3 regions of the Micromonospora sp. NPDC000668 genome follow, and region 1 is predicted to be linked to each of the others. Evidence: riboswitches for the same ligand, from Rfam matches in the RefSeq annotation. Region 1 holds a riboswitch; each other region holds the start of a gene.
What was found. Region 1 has a riboswitch for cyclic di-AMP ahead of ACFY29_RS21035 (C39 family peptidase). Riboswitches for the same ligand answer to the same signal wherever they lie in the genome.
Positions count from the first base shown of each region.

Region 2: it holds a riboswitch for cyclic di-AMP, as region 1 does, so the genes downstream of both, ACFY29_RS14665 (NlpC/P60 family protein) here and ACFY29_RS21035 (C39 family peptidase) in region 1, are expected to answer to the same signal.
Region 3: it holds a riboswitch for cyclic di-AMP, as region 1 does, so the genes downstream of both, ACFY29_RS12435 (coiled-coil domain-containing protein) here and ACFY29_RS21035 (C39 family peptidase) in region 1, are expected to answer to the same signal.

Region 1 is NZ_JBIAYP010000004.1:42,292-45,558, forward strand. Features, by position in the region: gene ACFY29_RS21030 (hypothetical protein) at 1-498, shown strand, start outside; gene ACFY29_RS21035 (C39 family peptidase) at 569-1,402, opposite strand; cyclic di-AMP (ydaO/yuaA leader) riboswitch at 1,647-1,788, opposite strand; gene ACFY29_RS21040 (hypothetical protein) at 2,074-2,841, opposite strand; gene ACFY29_RS21045 (hypothetical protein) at 2,977-3,267, opposite strand, start outside.
Region 2 is NZ_JBIAYP010000002.1:1,093,978-1,097,244, reverse strand. Features, by position in the region: gene ACFY29_RS14670 (N-acetylmuramoyl-L-alanine amidase) at 1-917, opposite strand, end outside; cyclic di-AMP (ydaO/yuaA leader) riboswitch at 1,152-1,288, shown strand; gene ACFY29_RS14665 (NlpC/P60 family protein) at 1,301-2,341, shown strand; gene dcd (dCTP deaminase) at 2,415-2,993, opposite strand; gene ACFY29_RS14655 (pyridoxamine 5'-phosphate oxidase family protein) at 3,093-3,267, shown strand, end outside.
Region 3 is NZ_JBIAYP010000002.1:635,071-638,337, forward strand. Features, by position in the region: gene ACFY29_RS12430 (YibE/F family protein) at 166-1,554, shown strand; cyclic di-AMP (ydaO/yuaA leader) riboswitch at 1,721-1,852, shown strand; gene ACFY29_RS12435 (coiled-coil domain-containing protein) at 1,856-2,875, shown strand; gene ACFY29_RS12440 (carbonic anhydrase) at 2,931-3,267, opposite strand, start outside.

The DNA of each region.
Region 1 (3,267 bases):
TGGCTCAAGCCCGGCACGGCCTACGCCAACGGCGCCGGGTGCACCCTGTACAAGCCGCCGAACAGCGACCCGGACAGCACCGACTACTACAAGTGGAAGCGGACCAGCGCCATCGCGGCCCGGTTCACCATCAAGGCCACCGGCACCAGCGTGTTCGCCGCGACGATGCACCTACCGCAGGAGAACCGGCAGAACGCGTGCGCTGGCGACGGCGACCGGGGCATCGCCAACAGCGGCATCCACCTCGGTGCCGACGCGACCAGCCTGCTGAACGCCTCCACGATCCGCGTCGTGGGCATCGACGCGAACCGCACTGGCATCGCGCCCGGCACGCTGGGCGGGTACGGCATGACCGGCTACGGGTCGAAGGCCACCAGCGGCTCCAGCAAGATCGACTATCTCTTCGTGAAGGGCAGCGTGCAGCCGTCCGGCATCGACCACACGGTCAGCGGGACGAAGTCGAACCACCTCGCGCTGTACGGCTTCATCAGCTACTGATCGCACGGACAGAGACGCCGCGGGCGCCGGCCCCTTGTGGGGGACGGCGCCCGCGGCGGCTACGCCCGGGTCAGGCGGAGTAGCCCCGAGTGGCGATCCAGTTGGCCAGGTTGATCGTGGTGATCCAGTACGACGGGTCGGCCGCGTTGGCCGAGTCGGCGATCCGCACGGTCCGGCCGTTGTCCTTGTAACCCACCACGGCGATGTAGTGGCCGCCGCCGTAGGAGTGCCAGCCGCCGTCGGTGTCGGTGGCGTCGCCGGCGACGTTGGCCACCACGCCGCGGCCGTCGGTGATCGCCTTGACCACGTCGGCCTGGAGCTGGTCCATCTGGGCCGGGCTGGGCGTGCCAGCGAACATCCGGGTCCGGTACGGGGAGCCCTTCACCTCGGCGTTGAGCACCCGAGTGGTGTCCAGGGCCGAGTTGGTGCCCATCTCGGTGGTGCCCAGCTCGGCGCCCAGCTCATCCTGGGTGCGGTCGATGCCGGCGGCGCTGAGGGCGTTGCGGGTGGCAGCCGGGCCACAGTTGAAGTACGTGTTCTGCACCTGGTAGTCGTAGTCGAGCACCTTGGTCGCGGGCGGCTTCGGCTTACTGGTCAGGTCCGGGTTGCTGCTGGCCTTGGCGGCGGGCGACGCGCCCTTGGTGGCCGGCGCGGGGGCAGCGGTGGTCGGCGCGGTGCTGGCCGAGGGGGACGCGGCACGCGCCTCGCCACGGGAGGCAACGGAGTCGCTGCGCATCTCGGCGACCGTGGTCGCGGTGTGCTGGCTGGCCGGGGCGTCGTCGGCGCCGGCGAACAGAGCACCGGTGGTGGTCGCGATCACGAGGGCCGCAGCGGAGGCGGTGACGATCTGGTACGGACGCTCGGTGGTGAGGCGGCGGAGCTGACGCTTCAGGGTGTGCTTCACGGGGTCCTCCACGGATCAGGGGGAGAGCGGCACACCGGGGCCGGACCGATATCCGGGCAGGCGCCAGCGCGCGGACCGTGGTCCGCGGATGATGAACCGCTCAGGGGAATGCCCGGCGCGGCCGGGCGGAAGAGGCGGTGACCCGGGGGTCAGCTCACCGTCACTGGACGGATGAGCGGGGGTACCGCGGCGCCGTGGAGGCGGGGGAACAATCGAGGGGTCGAGAGTTGCTGCACGACGATGGAACTCCTTCCGACACCGCCTACCGGGTTAGCTGACGGATTCGGGCGGGAAGATCGCCCTACCGCGGGCCGTGGCTCGCGGATTCACCCCGGACTTACTGGTGGGTCCCCGGTTCGTTGATCACGATTAAGCGGGTCAGCGCGGCGTCGCCTCTTGCGATCGGTTACCGCACCGGACGGGACGACACTACTGGCCGCTCCGCACCCTGCCAAGCCAGGTTCACCTGCGTAAACCTGAACTGTCGCAGCAATTTCTGCGCGTATTGCCGCTGACGCGACTCGATGGGACAACCGGTTACGGCGGCGCCTGCGGGCGACAACCGGACAGGCCGTCGGCAATGGCCTCGAATTCGTGGGAACAATGCTGCCGATCGAGCCGTCCGCCCGATTTCGAGTGAGTGTGACCGGGCTCACGGCCTAATTGACGACTCAGCCAACCCGGGCCGGCCGCCAGCGCGTCGCGGCCGCCGGACGGAGCACTGCGGTCATCGTCCGACGCGCCGGCAGCCGGTTCGGACGCAGCCGGGCCGCCGCCGTGTACGCCTCCTCGGTGAGGGCCCGGGCCGAGGAGGCCGCAAGCTCCGCGTCTCGCCAGGCCGACCGTTCCCGCCCGGCGGCGGCCCGGTAGTCGGCGAGCCTCGCGTCCCGGACCGCCCGGTTGAGCAGCACCTCCTGCTCAACCGGGTGCCGGCGGGGGTCCCAGCCGTGCCGCTGCCCGAACACGTCAGCGAGCTGCCGCATGGACAGGTCGCCGCGCCAGTACGCCGCCATCGCCGCGCGATGCAGATAGCGCTCCCGGGCGGCGTACTCGGCGGGGGTACGAGGAGTACGAGGGGTGGGCAGTGCCGCGGCGCCGGCGAACCGACGGGCGGCGGTGTCCGCCTCGTCGTACCCGGCCCACGCGCGTTCCACCTGCTCCTGAGCGGCCAGCCAGTCCGCGCGTCGGCGGCGGGCGGTCTGCGCCGCGCCGGCCGCCGCGACGGCCACCTCCTCGGCGTACCGGCGCAGGTCGGCGGCCTCGGCGGCGGCCACCTCCCGGGCGGTGGGCGCCGGAGTCGGGTCGACCGCCGGCCGGTCCCGCTCCGGGCGGGCGACCAGCACGGCGAGCACGGTCAGCGCCAGCAGGAACAGGGCCGACCAGATGGCGACGGCCTGCGGCACCTCGGTCAGGAACTGGTAGAAGACGACGGTCTCCATGGTGGGCACCTCGGGGAGAGAGCGATGCGATGGGGATCCGCACGGGGCCACCCAGGCTGCGGCGGGGCCACGGGTCCGGCGGGTGTGGAGCTGATGAGTCGACAGGCGCGGCGGCGGGACGCTCGTCCCGGTGGCTCAGCGCCCGGGTGGGGCTCGGGGCGCGCGGCTGGCCGGGCCATCCGCGCGGGGTAGCCGGTCGGCGCCGGCCGCGAGCACCGGGGCCGCGTCGGCGGGGACGGCGGCCTCGCCACCGAGGGGCGCTGCCTGCCCGTCGCTCGACCGCGTCGGGCTGGGCTGCTCAGCGGCCTCCTCGGCGGCGATCGGCGTCGTGTGCACGGTGTCATCCATCGGGGCGGGCCGACCCGACGGCGCGACCGACCCGGGGCTGAACGCCGACAGCCCGTAGGCCGAGGCGGGCGACGTGCC
Region 2 (3,267 bases), on a different contig from region 1:
TAGCCCTCGGTGTCGTGGATGACGATGTACTCGATCTTCTGCTGTGCCGGCCGGTTGCCCAGGTCGTGGTTGCCGTAGTCGCTGGCACCCGGCCCGTACTTCTCGTAGGGCGCGGGAATCCACTCGCAGGCGAGGCGGACCGGGCACTCCAGCCCGTCCGGCCGCTCCGCACGCCGCAGCCCGAGCCGGTGCAGCACACCGGCGTCCGGGCTGACCGCCCGGGCGGTCAGGGTGACCTGGTGGCCGTCGTCGGTCCGCCGGCTCGCGCCGACGCGGATCTGGTCGTACACCTCGTCGGCGAAGGCCGCCGCGGCGGCCTCGGTGTCGGCGCCGGAGTACCGGGCTACCGCGCCGTACCAGGCACCGGGGTCACTCACCGCACCGACCGGGCCGCCGAGATCCCTCTGGTACGAGGAGAGCAGCGCGGCCCCACCCCGGATGTTGGCGGCCGGATCGGAGCGGAGCGTCTGCGCGCCGACTCCGACGAGGCTTGCCGCGGCCTGGAGGGTCTGCAGCGCCGCCGCCGCGGGCGGGGCCTGCCGTGATCCCGTCACCGTGGGCGCGGTGACCGTCAGCGGCCGGGACTCGTCGCCGCGCGGGTCCTCGCCCTCGTCGACGTGGCCACCGGCGGGCAGCGTGGTGACGTGAGCGGCGTCGGTCAGGTGCAGTGGGCCGTAGCCGCCACTGGTGCTCGGGGTGCCGAGATGGGTGTCCCAGCGGGACTCCAGATACGACACGCCGAGCAGGATGCTCTCCGGCACGCCGTACTCGGCCGCCGCTGCGGCGTACTGCTGCTGGCGGTCGGCGACGGGCGCGGCGACGGCCGGGCCGGACGGTAGCGGCACCGCGGTCGCGGCGGCGACCACGGCGACGGCGAGCAGTGCGCGCCGGCCGGTCGACAGGGCTGAATGGTGCATCGAACCCCCTAGATATCGCGGGTGCAGGTGAGGTCACCTTCGCGCCGCCCGGGAGCTCGCGTCAATACCTTTCCATCTATCGAAGCGGTCGGAAAGAAATTTTCGCGTACGGTCCGTGACCCCTTCCAACCGGTACGGAGTGTCACGGCCGCACGGGTTGCGGATCGGTAACAGCCGTCTCTACTCTGGTCATTCGTCGGCCCGATAGCAGTTCCGCCCAGCCCGGGTGGTGACGGACCGACACCGCCGAGTCGCTTCCGAGCGAACCGGGGACCCAGGTTTTCCCGGGGTGAATCCGCGGCCATCGCGGTAGGGCGCCAACTTCCCGCCCGAACCCGTCAGCTAACCCGGTAGGCGGTCAGGAAGAAGGAGTACGGAACCCGGTGGCACTCCATGCCCCGCGGCCGTCGTCCGAGCGGTCGGCGTCAGCCGGCCCGACGTCGATCGTGCCGCGCTCACGCTGGTCCCGCTTCACCACCGCTCTCGCCGCACTGGTCGGCGTCGCCGTCGTCCTGACCGGCAGCGCCACGGCGGCCCACGCGGACCCGTCTGTCGCCGAGATCGAGCGCCAGATCGACGCCGACTGGAACAAGCTCGAACCGATCATCGAACGACACAACGCCACCCGGGCCGACCTGGCCGTCAAGCGCAAGCAGGCCGACGCGCTGGCCGCCCGGATCGCCCCACTGGAGCGCCAGGTCGACGCTGCCATGGACAAGGTCAGCGCCCTCGCCGTCCGCGCGTACAAGGGCGAGAACGTCTCCACCGTCAACGCGGTGCTGGGCAGCCGATCGCCCAGCGAGGTCGTCGGTCAGCTTGAGATGCTCGACCGGTTCGCGCACAACCAGCAGCAGGACGTCCGGCAGGTCGCCGACCTGCGCGACGAGTTGGCCCGGCAGAAGGCGCCGCTGGACGAGATGGTGACCCAGCTGACCCGGACCGAGGCCCAACTGGCCGCGAAGAAGAAGCAGATCAACGAGGAGATCGACCGGCTGCAGAAGCTGCGCCTCAAGGTGTACGGCAACGGCGGTGGCGGTCCGCTGCGTCCGGCGCCCTGCCCGGCCAGCTACCCCGGCGGCGGTGCCGGCGTGGCCGTCAAGTTCGCCTGCGCCCAGATCGGCAAGCCCTACGTCTGGGGTGCCGAGGGCCCGAACTCGTACGACTGCTCCGGGCTGATGCTGGCCGCGTGGGCCAAGGCCGGGGTGTCGCTGCCGCACAACGCCGCCCAGCAGAGCCGGGTGACCAAGGACGTCAGCAGGGCCGACCTGCGCGCCGGTGACCTGGTCTTCTACTACAGCGACATCCACCACGTCGGGATGTACGTGGGCAATGGCTGGGTCGTGCACGCCTCGCAGGCCGGCCAACCGGTCAAGATGAAGAAGGTCGACGACGGCCCGATCCACAGCTACGGCCGCCCGGGCTGATCCCGGATGATCGGGGGCCCGTCGCGATCCGTCGCGGCGGGCCCTCGTCGTCTGTCCGTCGTGCCCTACCGAGTCAGCGGGTGGGCCAGGCGCGCCAGTTCTGCCAGGCGCGGCTCGGCGTCGGCCCGCGCTGACCCTGGTAGCGCGAGCCGTAGACCACCGAGCCGTACGGGTGCTCGGCCGGCGAGGAGAGCCGGAAGATGCAGAGCTGCCCGATCTTCATGCCCGGCCAGAGGGTGATCGGCAGGTTCGCCACGTTCGACAGCTCCAACGTCACGTGACCGGAGAAGCCCGGGTCGATGAACCCAGCGGTGGAGTGCGTGAGCAGGCCGAGCCGGCCCAGGCTCGACTTGCCCTCCAGCCGGCCGGCGAGCTGGTCGCCGAGCGAGATGACCTCCAGCGTCGAGGCGAGCACGAACTCCCCCGGGTGCAGCACGAACGGCTCGCCGTCCGGCACCTCCACCGCCGAGGTCAGGTCGTCCTGCTGCATGGCGGGGTCGATGTGCGTGTAGAGATGGTTGTTGAAGACCCGGAACAGCCGGTCGAGTCGTACGTCGATGCTGGACGGTTGGACCAGGGTGGGCTCGAACGGCTCCAGGCCCAGCGTGCCGGCCTTGATCTCGGAGACCAGGTCGCGGTCGGAGAGCAGCATCGGACCACCATAGCGGCGTTGGCGGCAACGGCCAGATCCGGTGCCGGTGACCAGCGCGTCGAGGTCGCTACTCGTACATTTGTTCGATAGAATGCGTGCATGGCTTCCTGGTCCGATTTCGCCGCCGACGAGCCCCGACTCGCCGACGGGATCCGCGTTCTCCTCCAGCAGTACGGGCCGGGCTTCGGCTACCTGGCCACGGTCCGCGCCGACGGCGGGCCCCGGGTCCATCCGGTCTCCCCGGTCATCACCGACGAAGGGCTGTTCTGCTTCA
Region 3 (3,267 bases), on a different contig from region 1:
CACGATGTGGCGTCGCCTCCGGTCGACCGCGCCGAGCACTCACCGTCCGTAGTCGTCATGTCGCCACCCAGCGATTCGTCATGCCCGTCGCCGCATTCCCGCGGCGGCGGTGAACCGACCGGCCCGCCGGCACGTACCCCGCACCGGATCGTTGGGAGTCTCGCATTGGGTTCCGACCACAGCCGTTCCACTCCGTCCGCCCCGCCCCGGGTACGACGGATCCTCATCGCGACCGTGGTACCGCTCTTCGTCGCCACCGTGCTCGCCGCGGTGGTGCTCTGGCCACGCGACGGGTCGCCGCAGACCGCCGGGGGCACGGACGTGCCGCGCTACCACGGCACGGTGACCCGGGTGGTGACCGAGCCGTGCCCGCCGGCCGCACCGAGCCCCGAGGGCACGCCGGACGCCGGGGCCGGGCTGTGCGGCACCGTGGACGTCCGGGTGGCCGACGGGCCGGCTGCCGGCCAGCAGGTCCAGACGCCGGTGCCGGACGGACCCGGCGCACCCCGGGTCGAGGTCGGTGACGAGGTCATCCTGGTCGAGCTGACCGATCCGGCCGATCCCGTCGCCAGCAGCTGGAACATCGCGGAGCACCAGCGCGGCACGCCGTTGGTCTGGCTGGCGGTGGTCTTCGCCGCCGCGATCGTCGCGTTCGGCCGGTGGCGGGGCCTGGCCGCGCTGGCCGGGCTGGCCGCCAGCTTCGCCATCCTGCTCACCTTCGTGCTCCCGGGGATCGGCGCTGGCCGATCACCGCTGCTGGTGGCGGTGGTCGGCGCCGCCCTGATCATGTTCGTGGTGCTCTACCTGACGCACGGGGTCACCGCGCAAACCTCGGTCGCGGTGCTCGGCACCCTGGGCAGCCTGGTGTTGACCGGCGTGCTCGCCACCATCGCCACCGCCGCCACCCACCTCACCGGCTTCGGCAGCGAGGACGCCACCACGCTGTCGATGTTCCAGGCCAACGTGGACCTGCACGGCCTGCTGCTCGCCGGGATCATCATCGGCTCGCTCGGGGTCCTCGACGACGTGACGGTCACCCAGGCGGCCACCGTCACCGAGCTGGCGAACGCCAACCCCGGGCTGACCCGGTTGCAGCTCTACCGGGCGGCCACCCGAGTCGGCCGGGCGCACATCGCCTCCACCGTCAACACCATCGTGCTGGCGTACGCGGGTGCCTCACTGCCGCTACTGCTCCTGCTCACCGCCGACTCGCGACCGCTCGGGCAGATCCTGACCAGCGAGTTCCTCGCGCAGGAGATCGTCCGCAGCGCGGTCGCCACGCTCGGCCTCATCGCCGCCGTACCGCTGACCACCGGACTGGCCGCCGTGGTGACCGCAGCCGGCCGGTCGGGTGCCGAGCCGCCCGCCGACCCGGCCGCCGAGCCGCCCGCCGAGCGACCCAGGCCGGACCGCGCGGAGGCACTGGCCGCACTCAGCTCACCGCGCACGGGTCGACCCGACCCAACCGGACCCGATCCGACGCGGGCCACACCCCCAACCACCGCCACCGACCGGTGGCACGAGCCGGACAGGAGCACGGAGACGGCATGGTGACACTCCTCAGCGTGACGAGGTGGGGCATCCGCCCTGAGAACCGCGTCACTGGTCACTCAGCGCCATGGCGAAATGACGCTTTTAGTCGGCATCTGGACGTAGCTCAGCCGGTCGACTCTCGGGTAACCTCGCTGCCGGTTACCGCTGAAGGCGCGACGCAGCGCCTGCGGTGCCACCGCCCAATCGCCAGCTGGCGAGCCGGGGACCCAGGCACGTGGGGTGAATCCGCGTCAGCGGTAGGGGCCACTTCCGCCCCGAACCCGTCAGCTAACCCGGTCGGCGGTCGACGGAAGGGAATATTGTGACGGCACCCCTACGCCGCTGGTTGACACCCGTGGTGGCCGTGATCGCCGCACTGACCGTGCTCGCCGGCCCCCTCCCGGCGCACGCCGCCCCGACGACCCCCACACCGTCCGGGCACGAGGAGGACGGCGAGCCCGCGCTGCTCAACGACGTGATCGAGAAGGCCAACCGCGACTACTCCGCCGCCAAGTCCAAGTTGGACAAGTCCAAGAAGCGGCAGATTGAGCTGGCGGCGGAGGTCGACCGGGCCAACGCGGAGTTGAAGAAGCTGGCCCCCCAGGTCGGGCAGATCGCCGCCCAGTCGTACCGGACCGGCCGGATCGGCGCGATCGCGATGCTGTTGGAGAGCGACGCCCCCGACTCGTTCGTCCAGCGCGCCGCGGTGCTCGACGAGATGAACATGGTCAACGAGAAGAAGCTCTCCGAGGTCAACACGGTGAAGTCCCGCGCCGAGCAGGCCAAGCTGGCCCTCGACGCGGAGGTCCGCGAGCAGCAGAAGCAGACCGCCCTGATGGCGAAGGAGAAGCGCGACGCCGACAAGGCACTCGCGCTGGTCGGTGGGAAGGGCTTCACCGGCGGCCTGGTGTCGGCGACCTCACCGGTCGCCCGGATCGGGCCCAACCGGACCGCCGACGGTGACTGGAAGTCCGAGTCGTGCAGCGAGAACGACCCCACCACCTCCGGCTGCGTCACCCCGCGCACGCTGCACGCGTACAAGGAGGTCAAGCGGGCCGGCTTCAACCGGTTCGTCGGCTGCTACCGCTCCGGCGGGCCGTGGGAGCACCCGAAGGGCCGCGCCTGCGACTGGTCGTTGCAGAAGAGCGGCTTCAGCCCGTGGCACAACGAGGACACCCGGACGTACGGCAACAACGTGGCCGCGTTCCTCATCCGCAACGCCGACCGGCTCGGTATCTACTACGTGATCTGGAACCGACAGATCTGGTTCCCGGCGACCGGCTGGAAGTCGTACAGCGGGCCGTCGAACCACACCGACCACGTACACATGTCGATGCTCTGACCGCATGTCCACCCGTCGAAGGGCCGTCCCGCGTCGCGGGGCGGCCCTCGTCGCGTCAGGCGGCGGCGGGCGCGGTCGGGCCGGCCGCCGTGCTGGGCCCGGTCGGTACGTCGAGCGCCGTGGCGGTAGCCGGCACTGCGGCCACCGGGCGCACCACGCCGGCGGCGAGCCGGTACGACACCCCCACCACCGCGCAGCGCCCCTGCGCCACCTCGGCTGCCAGCACGGGCGACTGGCCGAGCAGCGCCTCGACGGTCTGCGCGATGTGGATGTCGACGATGCCGTCGATGTCGTCCACCCCCTCGGCCTCGGCGCGACGCAGGCTGGGCAGCACGGCGTCGACCACGGCACGCAGGTGCCCCCGGGGCGGGGTGCCGGTGGCGGCCGCCTCC